DNA from 3 places in the Brevibacillus sp. NRRL NRS-603 genome. Region 3 is predicted to be linked to each of the others. Evidence: riboswitches for the same ligand, from Rfam matches in the RefSeq annotation. Region 3 holds a riboswitch; each other region holds the start of a gene.
The links. A riboswitch is a leader RNA that binds a small molecule or an ion and turns the genes downstream of it on or off. The one in region 3 is predicted to bind S-adenosylmethionine.

Region 1: another riboswitch for S-adenosylmethionine. It lies ahead of metK (methionine adenosyltransferase); the one in region 3 lies ahead of metH (methionine synthase).
Region 2: another riboswitch for S-adenosylmethionine. It lies ahead of C7R94_RS00815 (homocysteine synthase); the one in region 3 lies ahead of metH (methionine synthase).

Annotation. Positions count from the first base shown of each region.
Region 1 is NZ_PXZN01000011.1:349,239-355,208, reverse strand. It holds gene C7R94_RS07625 (glycosyltransferase family 2 protein) at 1-223, opposite strand, end outside; gene C7R94_RS07620 (response regulator) at 294-1,001, opposite strand; gene C7R94_RS07615 (sensor histidine kinase) at 1,035-2,177, opposite strand; gene C7R94_RS07610 (polysaccharide deacetylase family protein) at 2,174-3,190, opposite strand; gene metK (methionine adenosyltransferase) at 3,341-4,546, opposite strand; SAM riboswitch class I at 4,679-4,780, opposite strand; gene C7R94_RS07600 (S8 family peptidase) at 4,842-5,970, opposite strand, start outside.
Region 2 is NZ_PXZN01000002.1:101,887-107,856, reverse strand. It holds gene C7R94_RS00835 (hypothetical protein) at 1-736, opposite strand, end outside; gene C7R94_RS00830 (YqzG/YhdC family protein) at 840-1,178, shown strand; gene C7R94_RS00825 (SCO family protein) at 1,175-1,801, opposite strand; gene C7R94_RS00820 (rhodanese-like domain-containing protein) at 1,889-2,200, opposite strand; SAM riboswitch class I at 2,512-2,618, shown strand; gene C7R94_RS00815 (homocysteine synthase) at 2,710-4,014, shown strand; gene C7R94_RS00810 (ArsR/SmtB family transcription factor) at 4,169-5,218, shown strand; gene C7R94_RS00805 (MFS transporter) at 5,215-5,970, shown strand, end outside.
Region 3 is NZ_PXZN01000014.1:61,733-67,702, forward strand. It holds gene C7R94_RS14580 (bifunctional homocysteine S-methyltransferase/methylenetetrahydrofolate reductase) at 1-1,007, opposite strand, end outside; gene metH (methionine synthase) at 1,051-4,497, opposite strand; SAM riboswitch class I at 4,615-4,716, opposite strand; gene C7R94_RS14590 (YjcZ family sporulation protein) at 4,930-5,037, shown strand; gene C7R94_RS14595 (YcdB/YcdC domain-containing protein) at 5,105-5,970, opposite strand, start outside.

The DNA.
Region 1 (5,970 bases), on a different contig from region 3:
CTATCAAGGTAATTCGGATCGGTCTGCCACTCCAATACGAGCGAAACAGCAGGCTCCGCACTACACGTTCCAGCACCTGTTCCGAATTGCGCACCAGCAACCGATAATGCTCATGCGGGAGCTCGCTCGCGCTATCTGTCCGATTGGTCCAGCGCTCCGCGATCATTACCAACAAAGAGGAGCAGCCAAATGCTGCCAAAAGCCATACAATCAGCTCTTCCATCACGGTCATACCTCCTCCTATACCAAGGTATGCCGCACAGCTTGAACAGAGTGCAAATAGGAAGCGCTTCCTACAATTTCACCCAGCCGTTTTTAATGGAGATGACAACAGCTTGTGTCCGGTCTTGAACATTGAGCTTTTGCAAAATGCTGCTAACGTGATTTTTAACCGTCTTTTCACTAATAAACAAGAATTCCCCAATGGCACGATTGCTTTTCCCTTCTGCCATCAGCTGCAATACTTCCCGCTCGCGACGGGTAAGCGATTCGATCACTTTTGGATCGATGGCTTGCGATTCATCTACGGAGAAGCTACGCTCTGCCGTCCCTTCCTGCTCGCTCAGACGACGGAATTCTTCAATCAGCTTGCCCGTCACCTTCGGATGTATGTATGCACCACCACTCGCCACTACACGCACAGCGTCAACCAGGTCTGACGTTCCCATTTCCTTCAGCAAGTAGCCAGACGCTCCAGAGCGGAGTGTACGATACACATATCCCTCATCATCATGAATCGAGAGCATAATCACACGAGTAGAAGGGCTTACAGAAATCACATTTTCTGCAGCAGAAACGCCATTTATGTTCGGCATGTTAATATCCATCAACAAGACATCCGGCTTGTGCTCTTCCGCCAATACTGTGGCTTCTCCTCCGTCCGCACCTTCCCCGACGACCTTGAAATCTTCTTCCATTTCCAATATTCGCTTTACGCCCTCGCGAAATAATTGATGGTCATCCACAATTACGATGCGGAGTTCTTGCTGTCTCTTATCCATGGTTCATCCCCCAGTACTTATTTACGTATCACGTCACAATTTTATCGGTATTTGGAATATAACCTTGGTTCCTTCTCCCGGAGCGGATTGCAGCTCGACACTGCCTTCTAAGAGCTGTACACGCTCACGCATTCCCAAGAGTCCAAAAGAGTTGCCATTCGCCATGCGTTTTTCCAAATCGAATCCGACCCCATCGTCTTTGACAACAAGGCTTAACGAATCTTGTACAAATTCCAGCTTCACCTGTACGGTCGTAGCGCCTGCGTGCTTCTCCACATTGTTCAGACATTCCTGAACCAAACGGAAGATTGCAGCCTTTACAGAGCTGCGCAAAGGAGGCTCCACACCAAATACTACCAGATCAATGGAAGACTGAATACGCTCTTCGCACGTTTGAATATATTTTTGCAAGGTAGGTACTAGCCCTAAGTCATCTAATGCCATTGGACGCAAATCAAAAATAATACGTCGTACATCCGCCAAGCTTAAGCGTACCATTTCTTTCAGCTCGTGCAGTTCCATTTGCGCTTCCAAAATGCGCTCGTTCTTCAACATGCGTTCTACAATTTCCGAACGCAGCACGACATTCGCCATCGATTGAGCCGGGCCGTCGTGAATCTCGCGCGCGACACGCTTGCGCTCTTCTTCCTGAGCCTGGATTACCTTTAGGCCCATCAACTGATGCTGCTTAGCCGATTCCAGCGCCTCGCCTATCTTGCTTAAGTCACCCGTCAAGTAACCAAGCACGACACCCATTTGAGAAACCAGCTTTTCTGCACGGACGATAGTTTCTTCCAAGGTACGCAGTTGGCGCTCCAAATCATTTCTTCTGCGCTTCAAGTTGTTTTCCCGCTCGCGGTAAATGGACAGTTCTACCTGAATACGGCTGGCTTCTTCATACGCTACCCGAATGTCTTCCTCCGTGTACATATGAAAATTACGACTGACCAAGACGAGCTTGTTGCGCGATTTGCGATACGCGAGTTCAAGCGCATCGACTTTTTGAATCACTTTGGAAATCTCTTGTCGAAGTTCATGTAAATCAAACTTCAATGAATTGCCATGCTGTCTGGCGTTTTCAGCTATATCAAATATTTGGGTTTTACTTGTTTCTACGGTTTCAATCGTTCTCTTGATCACCCCGTCCAGCACGCTGATGTCTATCGCTTTGTTCATGATTGCTCTCCTTCAAACTCATTTTTAGCCTTCGTGAACAACTGTTGGAGGTGCTCTTCTTCTACATCTCGCAGTCCCATGTCATTGCGCGGAATGGCAAACGGATCTGTTCCTTGTTTAACGAATCCACGATTGGATGTAAATACATAGCGGTAGCCAGCTTGACGAGCTGTCTCCAGTACGATTGGACTTGTGAAGCCAAACGGCAACGAGATGACTTCGATCTCTTTATTCATCCATTCGCTTAAGCTGACGCGAGATATACTGAAATCCACATAGAGGCGGTCCCTGTACTCTTTCTCGTCCTCTAAACGATGCAAGTCTTTGAGATAGACCGGAGCTGTTTCTGGGCCTAAATCGCCCCATTCATTTCGTTCTTCCTCTTCATGCAGACTGTACGTGTGGGAACCGATTGTAGCCAGTCCCGAATAAATCATTTCGTTAACTTGTTGACGCGTAAGTGGTGGCGTCATATTCTCCCGTTTTCGGTCAGCTACATCTCTTAAGCGCCCCGCAATCGCGAAGTTCACTGAAGGGTAGCCGTATGTACGTAAGATCGGAAATGCTTCTTTGTAGTAACTCTCATACCCATCGTCAAACGTAATCAATACAGCATTCTCAGTCGGCAAGGTACCCGTCTCCATAAATCGCAGGAACTCCTCCAACGAAATCGGATTCAGGTCGTTATCATGCAAAAATTTCATGTGTCGGGCAAATTGATCAGGAGCTATGACATACCGCTGATTCGATTGATCCGTAACATGATGGTACGTCAAAACCACAACCTGATTGTTATACCACTTTTTCGTTTGAACCACTGCTTCTTCAATTGGTGTGACGTTTGGCTCAGCATTTTTTGTCTCACTTATGCTTATAGACGTATCCACTTGGGGAAAAGGTTGCACTTCTTGTTTATTCTTTTTTTCCAGAAAAGATTCGCCTAACAACCCAATAGCCACTGCAAAAAACAAAAAAGTTAGAAACACGATCAGGAAGAGCCTTCTGTTCGGCAAAAAAACCCCTCCTCTACTTCCTCACTAGGAGATTCGACACAGTCATACAAATTCCTGTGCAACAATTGACCCAATAATTGGATGGCTTTGCTCCTGACATAAAAAAGAGCCCAGTAGCAATACCAGGCTCTTTTTATGTCATTCAGTAATTTACAGTTGAGCAGCCTCTTGCTTCAGAACTTCTGCTTTGTCTGTTTGCTCCCAAGGAACATTCAGGTCATTGCGTCCGAAGTGGCCATATGCAGCTGTTTGTTTGTAGATAGGACGACGCAGGTCGAGCTGCTTGATGATACCAGCAGGACGCAGGTCGAAGTGTTTGCGAACCAATTTCACCAGATCTTCTTCGGAAATGGTACCTGTACCGAATGTATCTACTGCGATGGAAACTGGTTGTGCTACACCAATTGCGTAAGCAACTTGTACTTCGCATTTGTCTGCGAGGCCAGCAGCCACGATGTTTTTCGCTACATAACGAGCTGCATAAGCACCGGAACGGTCAACTTTAGTTGGATCTTTACCGGAGAACGCACCGCCGCCATGACGAGCATAACCGCCGTAAGTATCTACGATGATTTTGCGGCCAGTCAAGCCAGCATCCCCTTGTGGTCCGCCAATTACGAAACGGCCAGTTGGGTTGATGAAGTATTTGGTCTCAGCGTCCAACAGTTCAGCTGGAACAACTGGTTTGATTACGTGTTCAACCAGATCTTGCTTGATTTGCTCCAAAGTTGTTTCAGGAGCATGTTGGGTAGAAATAACGATTGTATCGATACGAACTGGTTTGTCGCCATCGTACTCAACGGTTACTTGTGTTTTTCCGTCAGGACGGAGGTAAGCAAGTGTTCCGTTTTTACGTACTTCAGTCAGACGACGAGCCAATTGGTGAGACATGCTGATCGGAAGTGGCATCAGCTCAGGTGTTTCATTGCAAGCAAAACCAAACATCAAACCTTGGTCACCAGCACCAATCGCTTCGATCTCAGCGTCAGTCATTTGGCCTTCGCGTGCTTCCAATGCTTGGTCTACACCAAGTGCAATGTCAGCGGACTGCTCGCCAATTGCAGTAATAACACCGCAAGTGTCAGCGTCAAAACCAAATTTCGCACGGTCATAACCAATTTCACGAATGGTTTCACGAACGAGCTTTTGGATATCCACATAAGTGTTCGTAGTGATTTCACCTGCTACGAGAACCAAACCAGTAGTTACGGAAGTTTCGCAAGCTACGCGAGCGTTTGGATCTTTGGACAGGATCGCATCCAAGATGGAGTCGGAAATTTGGTCACAAATTTTATCCGGATGTCCTTCAGTTACAGATTCGGATGTAAACAGACGACGACCTTTTTGCAAAGCCATGAGAAAATACCTCCTTTGACCTCATACAAATAGTGTGGTAGCCGAGTTAGGATTTTATCTACGTAAACGCAAATAAAAAACCTTTTCCATTTTTAGGAGGAAAAGGTTTGAGCGTTTTTTGCTTCCTTCATCCTCTTATCGGCCAGAACAGATGTCCGTTCTGCTGGTTAGCACCGCTCAAGATCGGTTGCCGGGCTTCATAGGGCCAGTCCCTCCGCCTGCTCTGGATAAGAGTATCCATTACGGATAATAGAATAATTGTTTTTTTCAGAGATGTCAATAGGAAAAATTTTACTTATATTTGATAGGCTTTGGAAAGTACCACCGCTACCTCAGCGCGAGTTGCCCTACCATTCGGTTTAAAGGAGGAACCGTATCCACTAAGCCACTTTCTAGATGTTAAAGCCTCAATGGCAGGAGAAGCCCAATGACTCGTTGGCACATCCTGATAATTCGAGGTACCACGATTGTACATCAAAACATCACGTGCACGCGCGATCATTACCGCCATCTCCGCACGCGATATCGGCTGATCCGGCTTCATTTCATTCTTCGGGTACCCTTTCAAAATTCCCAATTGATAAGCTACACCTAGGTTGTGATACGCCCAGTGCCGCTTTGTCATATCCCGGAAGGTCGTTTTTCCTGTATAGGTAGTCGCTACCTTAGAACCGGTCGCACGCATCGATTTAAGCAGCATCGTCGCAAACTCCGCACGGGTCACTGCCTGATTCGGCTTGAACGACGCATCATTAAATCCATTTACAATATCGCGAGAGCTAAGTCTGACGATCTCTGAGCGCGCCCAGTGGTCCGAAATATCGCGATAGCCCGCTATCAACTTCTGCTGCGTCACCGTGAGCCGGTACGATTCATATTTGAATGAAGAACCACTATTCAGGCGTACATAATATTTTCCTGGCTGCAAGCGCAAACCGAAAATATCGCTTCCTCGGTTAGACAGCTCCGCTACCTCATTTGTCGAAGCAATCGCATAGTTCATGTTCCGATCGCTGTAGAGCGCGAAACGAAAGCCACTATCGACAGGAATGTACGGCGCTCGGAACGTCACATACGATTCACTATTCACAGTAAATTGGAACCAGTCGGAATCAGATGCTGTCGGTATCGTGCCTGACATCACTGTCCCACCGCTTAATGGAGACGCTTTTTGATAGGTGTCATTCGGCTCATTAAAATCTTTTTTTACCGGCGTGTATCCGAGATCCAGCTGATATTCGCCATTCACCGCATTGCGATTGTACTCACTCACACGGATGTAATACTTGCCTGGTGATACTTCTTTTTGAGCGCGCTCTGTCGGATTGTCTTTCGTTCCATTGTCGTATGTAGGATCCCAGACAACCATCTTTTTTCCGAGCTCTTGTTTACCGATACTCAGCATTAGATCGACACGCTTGTTA
Region 2 (5,970 bases), on a different contig from region 3:
AATCGGCAACTCGTTCATCGGTAACGACACTAGCTCTCGCCCAGAAGTCGTGCTTCGCATAAGAATCGCCCGTCCATACCTCCGTAATTTCTCCTGAAGAGAGCTTTAATGGTACGGCCTCGACTTCTTTTAATACCGTCCCGCTTTTGTTTTTCAATCGCAGCTTCAAATTGATCTCCAACGGCTGGTCAGACTGATTTCGCACCAGGATGAGACTTGAATACGGATACCCGGCACAATTTTTAGTACACTCTTGTCTGCTGTATACGAGAGCGAGATCAATGGGCTTCTCGTTATCCATCTTCGCCTCTTTCCACTGTTCTTTTGCTTTTTGTACGACGATGACGTACTCCGCTTTCTTCAAAAAGGGACCCATCCCTAAAAAAGCAGCGGCAAAAAAGCTAAACAAACCAAAGGCTGTGCACAGAAAAACGAGGTTCATTTTCCAAAACTGTTTTCTCATGGTGATCAAAAAGCCAATATACAGGAGGATACAAACAAACACCAACAGGATACAAAAGTATAAAAAGACCTCCAAATCAGACTCCGTGGGTAACACCGGAATGCCGTACTTCATTTGCCAATATACATTCGCGGCGAAGCAGCCTCCGTAAATCAGTACGGCTAAAGCAATCGTGAGCCCCCATTTTTTCCAAAGAGGAGGCTTTTGAAAAATCGCCGCAAGAACCCCTACCAAAACAGGAACGCCAAATAAGGGAATGAGCAAGTAATGCATCGAATACCTCCCGCACTTCATTGTCATTATTTTCTACGAATGATATTCCGAAAAGTCTTCAAAATACATGGCAAGCCATTTCGAAAAGGAGGCGGATAAGCAAGTGCAAGCCGCTCGTCGCCTATTTCGCTATCGGAACATGATGCCCCTTCTCTCTATCGTACTTTTCCTGCTCATCTTTCAGCCGTTTCCTACCTATGCCCAGCCTCCCTATGCAAAATGGGGCAGACTCGCGGTGCAGGAAACGATGAAGCGATATCCAAACGCTCAAATTGTGGACTACCTGCATGTCGGACGAAAACAAAAAACGCCCACCACGTCGGAAGAGACGTTTAAGCTCTTGCTTCAAGAAAGCAATCGCAGGTGGGCGTTACTCGTTCATATTGAATTCGTGAATCAATCAGAAGAAGTCGTAAACATCTCCTATGAGGAGACCCGCTAGTCAGCGAGCTGTACCATCTCTTTCATCATGACTTCCAGCTCCATGTTGGCTGCCATCCCGTACGCGCGGCGCATGTTTCCCTCTCCATCCACAAGGAACATGCGAGCCGTGTGGGAATAAGAACCATCTGGCTCCTTAATGACCATCAGACCAAAATCCTTCGTCACTTTCTCTACAGCCTGAGCATCCCCGCGCAGGAACTTCCAGCCACTCTGATCTGCCTTGAACTTGGCTGCATAGTCCTGCAAGACTTCCGGCGTATCGTTATCAGGGTCAAAAGAAATGGAAACAAACTCCACCTTGTCTCCGAACAGTCCCTTTTCTTTCAACTGATCTTGCAGCTTGGCCATGTTGAACGTAGTCGCCGGACAAATATCCGGGCACTTGGTAAACATAAACTCTACCAGTCGTACCTTGCCAGCACTTGAATTAAATGTATAGGTTGTTCCGTCACTGTTGTCTAAGGTGAAGTCCGCGATCGGCTTCAACACCTCGATCTTCTCTTTTGTCATGTAATTATAACCAAATACTCCGACGATAGCCAAAATGATAATACCAGCTAGCACAGGAAACCAATGCTTCTTCATTGCAGATTCCTGCTGCAATTGTGTTCCTTCACTCACGGGTTGCTACCTCCCTGCTTGTCCCATGCGTGATGCCTCCTGTTTAAACACGGGAGGCATTCACACTGTTTCTATCACAACAACGTCTTACTGTTCCACTTCACCTGGCCATGCGAGCATGCCGCCAACCATATTCGCCACGTCATACCCTTGTGCACTCAAATACTCTGTAGCTGTATTGCTTCTGGCACCACTGCGGCAAACCATCACAATCGGAATGTTCTTATCCAGTTCATCAATACGATGCGGCAAAAAGCCGAGTGGGATCAGCTTTGCCTCTTTAATGTGACCCGCATTCCACTCATCGACTTCGCGTACATCAATGACTTGCAGCTCCTCTTTGGCTTCCAGCTTTTCCAACAGCTCTTGTGGTGTAATTTCCTTTACTCCATGGCTCATCGTTATTTATCCTCCTATATGTACGATCAGATCAGTTGTAACCACCTCCATGATATCATACGCTATTTTACTTTTCTAACGCGAAGAGCACTTGGCTTCACCATGCATCTATGCTCCCCATTTTCTACCATTATCTCCTATTTCGATGCGGCAATAGCCACACGGGATGTGAACAGGTTGAGACAAAACCGTTACAAATTAATGGCATGAGTGAACACCTTTCATCCATATATACATAAAAACCTCCCCGATAACTGTATATTCCTCATTGACAGCAAGGTTTTATTTTCATACAATTACGACAACAATTATTTTCATCAAGAGCGGTGGAGGGACAGGCCCTACGAAACCCGGCAACCAGCAGACTAGCTGCATGGTGCCAATTCCTGCAGAATCCAGTGATTCTGAGAGATGAACAAAAGCCCGTGCATGTTCGGAGCCTTCTTCTTCTCAGGAGAATGCTCCGTTTTTTATTAGCCGATTCCCCATTAGCAAAAGGAGAGATGGACATGTCCGATCAACAACAATGGAAGCCAGAAACACTTGCGGTACACGGTGGGCAGGAGGTTGACCCTGTAACAGGCTCACGTGCTGTTCCGATCTATCAGACAACCTCCTATGTTTTCCGCGATACGGAGCATGCAGCCAACCTGTTTGGCTTAAAAGAGTTTGGGAACATCTATACACGCATCATGAATCCCACGCAGGATGTGTTTGAGAAGCGTGTTGCCCTGCTCGAAGGTGGTGTTGGTGCACTCGCGACCGCATCCGGGCAAGCTGCCATTACATTCGCCATCTTAAATATTGCGCATGCAGGAGACGAGATCGTCGCTTCCAGCAGCCTCTACGGCGGTACCTACAACCTGTTCGCCCACACTCTTCCCCGCCTCGGAATCAAGGTTCATTTTGCAGATCAATCCAATCCAGAAAACTTCCGTGCCTATATCAATGAAAAGACAAGAGCCGTGTTTTGCGAGACAATCGGCAACCCGCGCATTGATGTCGCTGATATCGAGGCGATCGCCCATATTGCACATGAAAATGGCGTGCCTTTGATCGTGGATAACACCTTCGCAACGCCGATTTTGTGCCGTCCTTTTGAGCACGGGGCTGATATCGTCGTGCACTCCACCACCAAATTCATCGGCGGCCACGGAACAGCAATTGGCGGTATCATCGTAGACTCTGGAAAATTCGACTGGAACAACGGAAAATTCCCAGGTCTGACTACACCAGACCCAAGCTACCATGGCGTCGTTTATACAGAGGCAGTCGGTCCGCTGGCCTATATTATCAAGGCACGTGTTCAGCTCCAGCGCGATATCGGAGCAGCAGTCGCTCCAATCAATTCCTTCTTGTTCCTGCAAGGATTAGAAACACTGCATCTGCGGATCGAGCGGCATAGCCAGAACGCCTTGGCAGTAGCCCAGTTCCTCGCCAATCACTCTGCGGTAGAGTGGGTGAGTTATCCGGGATTGGAGTCAGACTCCCAGCGTGAATTGGCCCGAAAATATTTGCCAAAAGGTGCTGGCGCGATCCTGACCTTTGGAATTCGCGGTGGCGTTGAGGCAGGAAAAACATTGATCGAGTCAGTGAAGCTGTTCTCCCATCTCGCAAATGTCGGGGACTCCAAGTCACTCATCATTCATCCAGCGAGCACAACACATCAGCAGATGACAGAAGAAGAGCAGGCAGCAGCCGGAGTGACCCCGGGACTTATCCGCCTCTCCGTCGGCACAGAATCGATCGACGATATCATCTCTGATTTGGAGCAAGCACTACAGCGTGCCTCGCAATTATCCACGGTAGGTTAACCCTACCTTTTCAGGAAGAAGAATCACGTCATCTCTTTGGACAGAGATCTGTGATTCTTCTTTTCCTTTTCTATTTCTGTTCGAAAAATATTGAATTTAAGATTCGGTATCTATAAAATACATAATTATGTACAAATTTTGGAAGGATGATCACATGAAGATTTTAAACATTGGCAGTGAACGAACGACCTATCGGGTTGAGCTCTCATATTCTCCTTTATTCGAAGCTGCCTTGGGAATCGCTGCCGCTACCTACGATCAATTGCATCACACGATGGAACACCCTCCTGCCTACTGGCGTCAACTGTTGGACGAGCTATCACCTCCTGTACGGCAAGAGGTCGACTATGCCAAGGAGCACAACACGTGGAAGACGCTTTTGCAACTGCTCGATCTTTGCCCTTTCGCTGATCTAGATTCCTTTCTCTCGTATGTCAGAGAGCTTTCAACCGAACAGCTCCGATACGAGGCCCTCCCTTATCTCGGTGAAAATATGCAGGAAGCACGACGGAAGGCTGCACTAGGAAGCAAGGATGATTGCGCCGCTTTGCAGAAAGCCTGCCGTACGCACCTCTTTTTTGAATCGTACATCGGACATATTGCTTCCGTTGATGCAGAAGAGCTGCGGGGCCATATTCTCCGATTGATGGAAGGCTGGTATACCACTCATATCAAGCCGCGTGAGCAAGAAATCGTTCGCATGCTAGAACGGGATTGGTCGCAAAAGCAAAACAAGCTAGGAAAGCTCCCCCCAGAAGCCTTGGTAGAGTATGCGACGGGATCGAGCTACCTCCCAGAGCCTGCCGTGACACGTGTACTGCTGATCCCGCAAGCGATCTATCGCCCGTGGACGGTACAGGCCGATGCTGTTGGGACGAAAATTTTTTATTACCCTGTGGCTGACGAAAATTTGCACGATGCTGTAGATCCTAATCAGCCACCGCCTTCACTGGTGCAGGCCTTGAAAGCACTCGGAGATGAGCACAGGCTGCGCATGGTCAAAATGCTGGCGGAAAAGGATCTGAGCCTGCAAGAGATAACAGATCAACTCTCCATGGCGAAATCGACAGTACATCATCATCTGTCCATGCTGCGGTCTGCCCATCTCGTTGAAACAGCAGGCTCCCGTTACAGACTCCGCCGTCATACGCTGGACAAGCTCCCCTTGTTATGGGATGAATTCCTGGACAGGAGCACCCCATGAACCAAACCGCTGTACAAGCCTCTGTCTGGCAGCAGCGTTCTTATCGTTGGATTCTTTTCGGTCAGCTCATTTCAGAACTCGGCGCCTCACTCGGTACCCTCGCCAATAGCTGGTTAATCTATCAGGCAACAGGCTCACAAGGTGCGGTCGGACAGATGTTGCTCTTGTATTTCTTGCCGTCGCTCGCTATTCAGCTGGTAGCCGGACCGTACATCGACCGATTCGATAAGAAGCGTGTCATGATTTTTTCTCAATGGATGCGAGCTGCTGCGTTTTGTTTGTCCTTTGCGGTCATTACTTCCGGGACTGAATCACTCTGGCCGCTGTATTTCACTGCCTTGATCAACGGTCTCGTTCAACCGCTGTATGTGCCAGCCAGTCAGTCGCTCCTCCCTGCTCTGGTCAAAAGAGAGCAGCTCCTCCAAGCCAATGCCTATTTGGATAGCGTCTTGCGGATTGCCTTGATTACAGGTCCGCCTTTGGCTGGGATTCTCGTGGCGAGTATCGGCGGAGAGTCCGTATTCGCATTGGTCGCGATCAGCTATGCGCTCAGCGGTTTCTTTCTGGTTCTTTGCCCAATCGCCTCAGCGGATACCGCCAACAAGAAGCAATCGTGGTTCGTCATGTTTAAGGCTGGTCTTGCGATTTTTTGGCAGAAACCCCTTCTGCTCTGGCTTGGCCTGTATTCAGCTCTCGTCCAATTTGCTGTCGGAGTCACACTCGTACTAAACCTGCCTTTTGTAGCTGGCGAG
Region 3 (5,970 bases):
AACTCCACAATGATCGTCGTTGCTGTTTTTACGCGCTCGACAATGCTTGGTTTCTCCCTCTCCCTCGTGCTCTGCACAGAAATCGAAGGACGATCACCAGCTACGATGGTTGGGTTCACACGCGCTTGCGGCTCAAGTGACTCAAGTGCATCCGCAATCGCCTTCACATGTGCAGGTGTGGTTCCGCAGCATCCGCCAATCAACCGTACCCCCTGCTCACGCAAGCGAAGCGCACTCTGTCCAAAATATTCAGGTGATGATTTAAAGGCGTATTCTCCGTCAGTCATTCCCAGACGCCCTGCATTCGGGAATACGGATAAGAGTGAATCTTCTGGAATCACTGTATTTTCAAACGAGCGTAGCAGTTCAGCGGGACCAAGGCGACAGTTTAGTCCGATCACGTCAGCGCCTGCGGCTTTCAGCTCGGAAAAAGCGTCTGTCAAGGCGTAGCCATCACGTGTGCGCCCTACTTCCAATGTGGCTAACTGCGCGATTACAGGTACATCTGTGAGTGGACGGATTACCTCGATCGCCAGAAGCAGCTCCTCCAAGTCCAGGAACGTCTCCAGAATCAGTCCGTCTACCCCCGCATGTAACAGTGCAATTGCCTGTTCCTCATACTGGTCACGGTATTCATCCAAAACCTTTTTCTTCACCCGTCCAGCCAAAATCGACCCGATGCTACCAGCTACATAAGCATCATCCTGTGCGGCTTCCCTTGCAATGGCGACTGCAAGCCGGTTAATCCGCGCTACCTTATGCTCCAGACCGTAACGGCTCAATGCATCTCGGTTGGCAGAATACGTATTTGTCTCCAGAAAACGTGCACCGGCCTGGTAGTAAGACGTATGAACATCATGCACCAAACGAGGGTTGGACAGACACAGCTCCTCAAAGCTGACGCCAACCGGGACGCCCAGCCCGTGCAGCTGGGTCGCCATTGCACCATCTCCTACTAGGAGGTGGTCTTTTAAGTAGGCTCGTAAATCTTTCTTTCTCGTCGTCAACTCAATCCCTTCTCTCCCATTTTCATTTATACGTGATCAGTTTTTAGACTTCAAAAATAGATGGACCTGCGTTGAAATAACGTGCTTCTGGGTGAGCAAATACCATCGCCGATACGGAAGCTTCTGGCTCCATCATGAAGCCCTCTGTCAGCTGAACGCCGATATCCTCTGGACGCAATAGACGGAATAACTGCGCCTGATCCTCCAAATTCGGGCAAGCAGGGTAACCGAAGGAGACACGAATGCCCTGATACCTTGCTCCGAAGCGCTCGAGCATCGTCATCTCAACCGGGTCTGGTATGCCCCACACGTCGCGCATGACGTGGTGAATTCGCTCAGCAAATGCCTCTGCCAGCTCCAATGCCAAGGCTTGGAGGACATGAGAGCGCAAGTAATCGCCACGTTCTTTTAGCTCTGTAGATTTTTCGCGAATCCCTCCCCCAGCCGTTACAGTCAGGAATCCTACATAATCCATTTCCTTGCTCTCCACTGGTCGCAAGAAGTCGGACAGACAAAGATGCGGTTCTTCCAGCTGACGCGGGAACGTAAAGCGCTCCAGCAGCTTGCTGTGATCCTTTGGATCATAGACCAAAATATCGTTGCCATCTGACTGAGCTGGAAAGAACTGATAAACACCGTGTGTCGTAATGGTTCCTTTTTGCTTCGCTTCATTTAATAGCTCTTCTACAATGCCGTACAGTTCCAGTACCTTCTCGTCGCCTGCCTCTATCAATTTATCTACATTTCCGCGAACACCGAGGTGTTTTCCGAGGAGCATCCGCAGGTTCAAATACGGTTGCAGATGGCTGAGCGGATATTGTCTTAGAACATGTCGTTCACAATCTGGCGGCAGATGGATCGGAACGGTTCTGCTAATGGCTGAGCGAGCTGGCAAAGGTGCTTTTTTCTCCTCGACAACAGGCTGAGCCGTTGCGACTGCTTCCAGCAGATGCTGCTGTTCCTCTACCAAGCGATCACGTTCTTCCGGATTTTGCAGACGATTCACGAGCTCCAGACCATCCATGGCGTCTTTTGCGTATAAAACAATTCCACGGTATTCTGGTGCGATCCGGTTCGATGTGAACTTGCGCGTCAACGCCGCACCACCGACCATCATCGGGACATCAATGCCTGCATCACGCAGGTCTTGTGCTGTAATGACCATTTGCTGCGCGGATTTTACCAAGAGTCCAGACAGACCAATGGCATCCGGCTTTTCTTCTCTGCATGCGGCAATCAGTTGCTCTGGCGGTACCTTGATCCCCAGGTTCACGACATTGTAGCCGTTGTTTGACAAAATAATTTCCACGAGGTTTTTTCCGATGTCGTGCACATCGCCTTTGACTGTCGCCAGCAAGATTTTCCCCTTTGCAGCGGCATCGCTTTTTTCCATGAATGGTTCTAAAAACGATACGGATGCCTTCATGACTTCCGCGCTTTGCAATACTTCTGCCACGATCAGCTGGTTGCCGTTAAAAAGGCGACCGACCTCTTCCATCCCAGTCATCAACGGACCGTTGATGATCTCGAGCGGTGTGTATTTATCCAGAGCCAGCTTCAGGTCTTCCACGAGACCATCCTTGGAGCCTTCGACTACATAACGAGCCAAGCGTTCTTCGAGTGTTAACGAGGAGACTTCCACACGGACTTCCTTTTTCTTTTGGCGATAAAATTCGGTGAAGGCCGCCAATGTCTCATCATTTGTCTCGAATAACAGGGCCTCTGCCAGCTTTCTCTCGTCTTCTGGAATCGAAGCGTAGCGCTCCAGCTTTTCCGTGTTGACGATGGCGTAATCAAGCCCTGCGAGAGTGGTGTGGTACAAGAAGACCGCATTCAGCACTTCCCGACCCGCAGGAGGCAAGCCGAAGGAAACGTTACTGACACCCAGGATCGTCTTGCAAGCAGGCATTGCCTGTTTGATCAAACGAATGCCTTCTACGGTTTCCTTTGCAGAGCCGATGTATTGTTCATCCCCTGTCCCTACTGGAAAGACGAGTGGATCGAAAATAATATCCTGTGGCTTTATTCCATACTGGTTGACGAGAATGTCGTACGAGCGTTGCGCGACCTCCAGCTTCTTTTCGCGAGTGATAGCCATACCCGCTTCTTCAATCGTTCCAACGACAACCGAGGCACCGAACTTGTGAATGAGCGGAACCACTTCCTCAAATCGCTCCAACCCGTCTTCCAGGTTGATCGAGTTGAGAATGGCCTTCCCTTGCGAATAGCGAAGTCCCAGCTCCATGACCTTCGCATCTGTCGAGTCGATCATGAGCGGCGCTTTTACTTTTTTCACGATGAACTGTAGGAATTTTTCCATATCTTCGTATTCGTCACGGTCGGGGTCAGCCAAGCATATATCGATGACATGTGCGCCGCGCTTCACTTGGGCTCGGGCAATGTCAGATGCTTCTTCGTAGTGACCAGCTGCAATCAAATCACGGAATTTTTTGGAACCGATGACATTGGTCCGCTCCCCTACTAGCAAAGGACGATTGTCATCTTCAACATAAACGACCTCGATCCCGGAGACCGCGCTCAGCGGTTCTACAGCTGCACTGCGTGGCTTGCAGTCTTTCAATGCTTCTGCCATCGCTTGAATATGGTCAGGCGTTGTTCCGCAGCAACCGCCAGCGACATTTATCCAGCCCTGTTCAGCGAACGCCCGCATTTTCGAAGCAAGCCCCTGTGGCGTTTCATGGTAATGGCCGTTCTCGTCTGGTAAGCCTGCGTTTGGATAGCAGCTGACCGCACATTGGGCAATTCCTGACAGAGTCCGCAGATGATCACGCATGAACTCTGGTCCTGTCGCACAGTTCAGACCAATAGAGACAGGCTTTATATGCTCCAACGAAATGTAAAACGCCTCGATGTTTTGACCTGCCAGCGTTGTGCCCATCGGCTCAATCGTACCTGAGAGCATCACCGGGAGCTCCTGGCCAAGCTCTTCAAAAGCTTTGCGAATCCCGATTCCGCCAGCCTTGACGTTCAACGTATCTTGCGAGGTTTCCAAGAGAAGAACATCGGAGCCGCCGAGAATCAGACCTTTTGCCTGACGATAATACGCCTCGACCAGTTCTTCGAAAGTGACACCACCTGTCAACGAAAGGGTTTTGGTCGTCGGTCCCATCGCACCTGCTACATAACGCGGCCACTCCTCCGTGGAATAGGCATCCACCGCTTCTCTGGCCAAGCGAGCTGCCGCTATATTGATCTCAAGGTCTTTCTCTGCCACATCGTACTCAGCCAAAACGATGGAAGCAGCACCAAACGTGTTTGTCTCGACGATATCTGCGCCTGCCTCTAAATATTTCTCATGAATGGAACGAATCACATCTGGTCTGGTCAGGTTCAGGAGTTCATTACAGCCATCATAGGCTTCACCGCCGAAATCATCAGCAGTCAGATTCGCCTGTTGAAGCATGGTGCCCATTGCACCGTCCAGAATCAGAATTTTCCGGGAAAGCTGTTCGCGAAAAGTTGGTTTCATTGACGTGCCCCTTTTCTCCCTTGCATCGGCTTATTCTCCGCAATCGGTTTAAAATAAAAAATCCTCTTCTTTGAAAGAAGAGGATTTGTCAGCAGATACGAAAACGCCTGAGACATCCTCTTATCTTTCAAAGCACGTAGCTTTGCTGGAATTGGCACCGGATTTTTACCGGTTGCCGAGGCTTCATCAGGCCAGTCCCTCTGCCTCTCTGGATAAGAGTCGTACACTTGTCATTTAGTTGGTTTGCGAAATGTATGGAATGTTTGCAAGTATCTTAACACCCCCTTTGTCTACTCGTCAATTGTGAATTGTCTATTTTTTACTGAACCACTTCTCTTACGCGCCCATTTTTGCCTAAGCTGGGCATCCGCCCAGTCCAATATCGGCATTCGTGTATAGACTGGAGTATAACGGAAAGGAGGGGAAACAAAGATGAGTACATCTTACTGCGGAAACGGATTCTTCGGTGACTGCTTCGCAATCGTGCTCGTGCTGTTTATCCTGTTGGTAATTATCGGGTGTTCGTGTGACGACTGTTAAATAAGTGTGTAAAAAAGGCTATCCCAAAAGCCATCAGGAATGGCTGCGGGATAGCCTTTTTTTCTTGTTATTTGGTGATGATCTTGCCTGTCACGGCATCCAGAGTAATATATTTGAACGCCAGCTTTTCGTCACTCCACGGCACATACGCCAGCTTTGGTTGAGCTATTTTTTGCCCATCCACATCTCTCATCAAATAGACCAGCTTTAAAGGCATGACGCGTAAATACGCCTCAACAGCCTTGTCTTTCGAGACGATCTCGTCGGATGCTGGAAGCTCCACCAGCTCGTGCGTCTCTCTGTAGTTTTCAAACTTTGTCACTTTGCCAGAAGACGGATCGACTGTTACTGAATAAGCCACTTTTGGCCAGCGATCCTGTACTGGAATGCCATCCTTGCTCATGAGATATCTGAATTCCCATTCGCCCGATGACACAGGATTCGCTTCGTCTGGCTGTATGACTTTCGCCAATTGCACTTCTTTTATGCCTGGATCAACGTATTTAGGCAGAAAGGCAAGTGCAGCCTCTTCCGCTTGCTCGCGTTTGACTGTCACTGCTGTATCGGAACGCGGTGTCCCCAGCCCGACGACACTGCCTGTTTCTGCGAGAACTTCTACGCCGATATACTTGTCATTTTTATCATTCCAGACGTATTCCTTGCGTCCGTCACGGTTACTCTCTCTATAGGTCGAGTCATCCACTTGTATGCCGAATTCCGCCTGCAGCAACGCTTTTGCCTCATCCTTGGAGCGAACCTTGACGTATTCCTTTGGAGATTCGATCGGATGTGCTTCCTTCGTATTCAACTGATCATAAGCAAGCCCGTTATCTCCCGTTCCATACACCATCTTGCCATTGGTCGCGTCGATATACCACTCCTGACCATCTTCACGTCCTCTTTGCATGAAGGAAACAGCTGGTGTGTACTCCA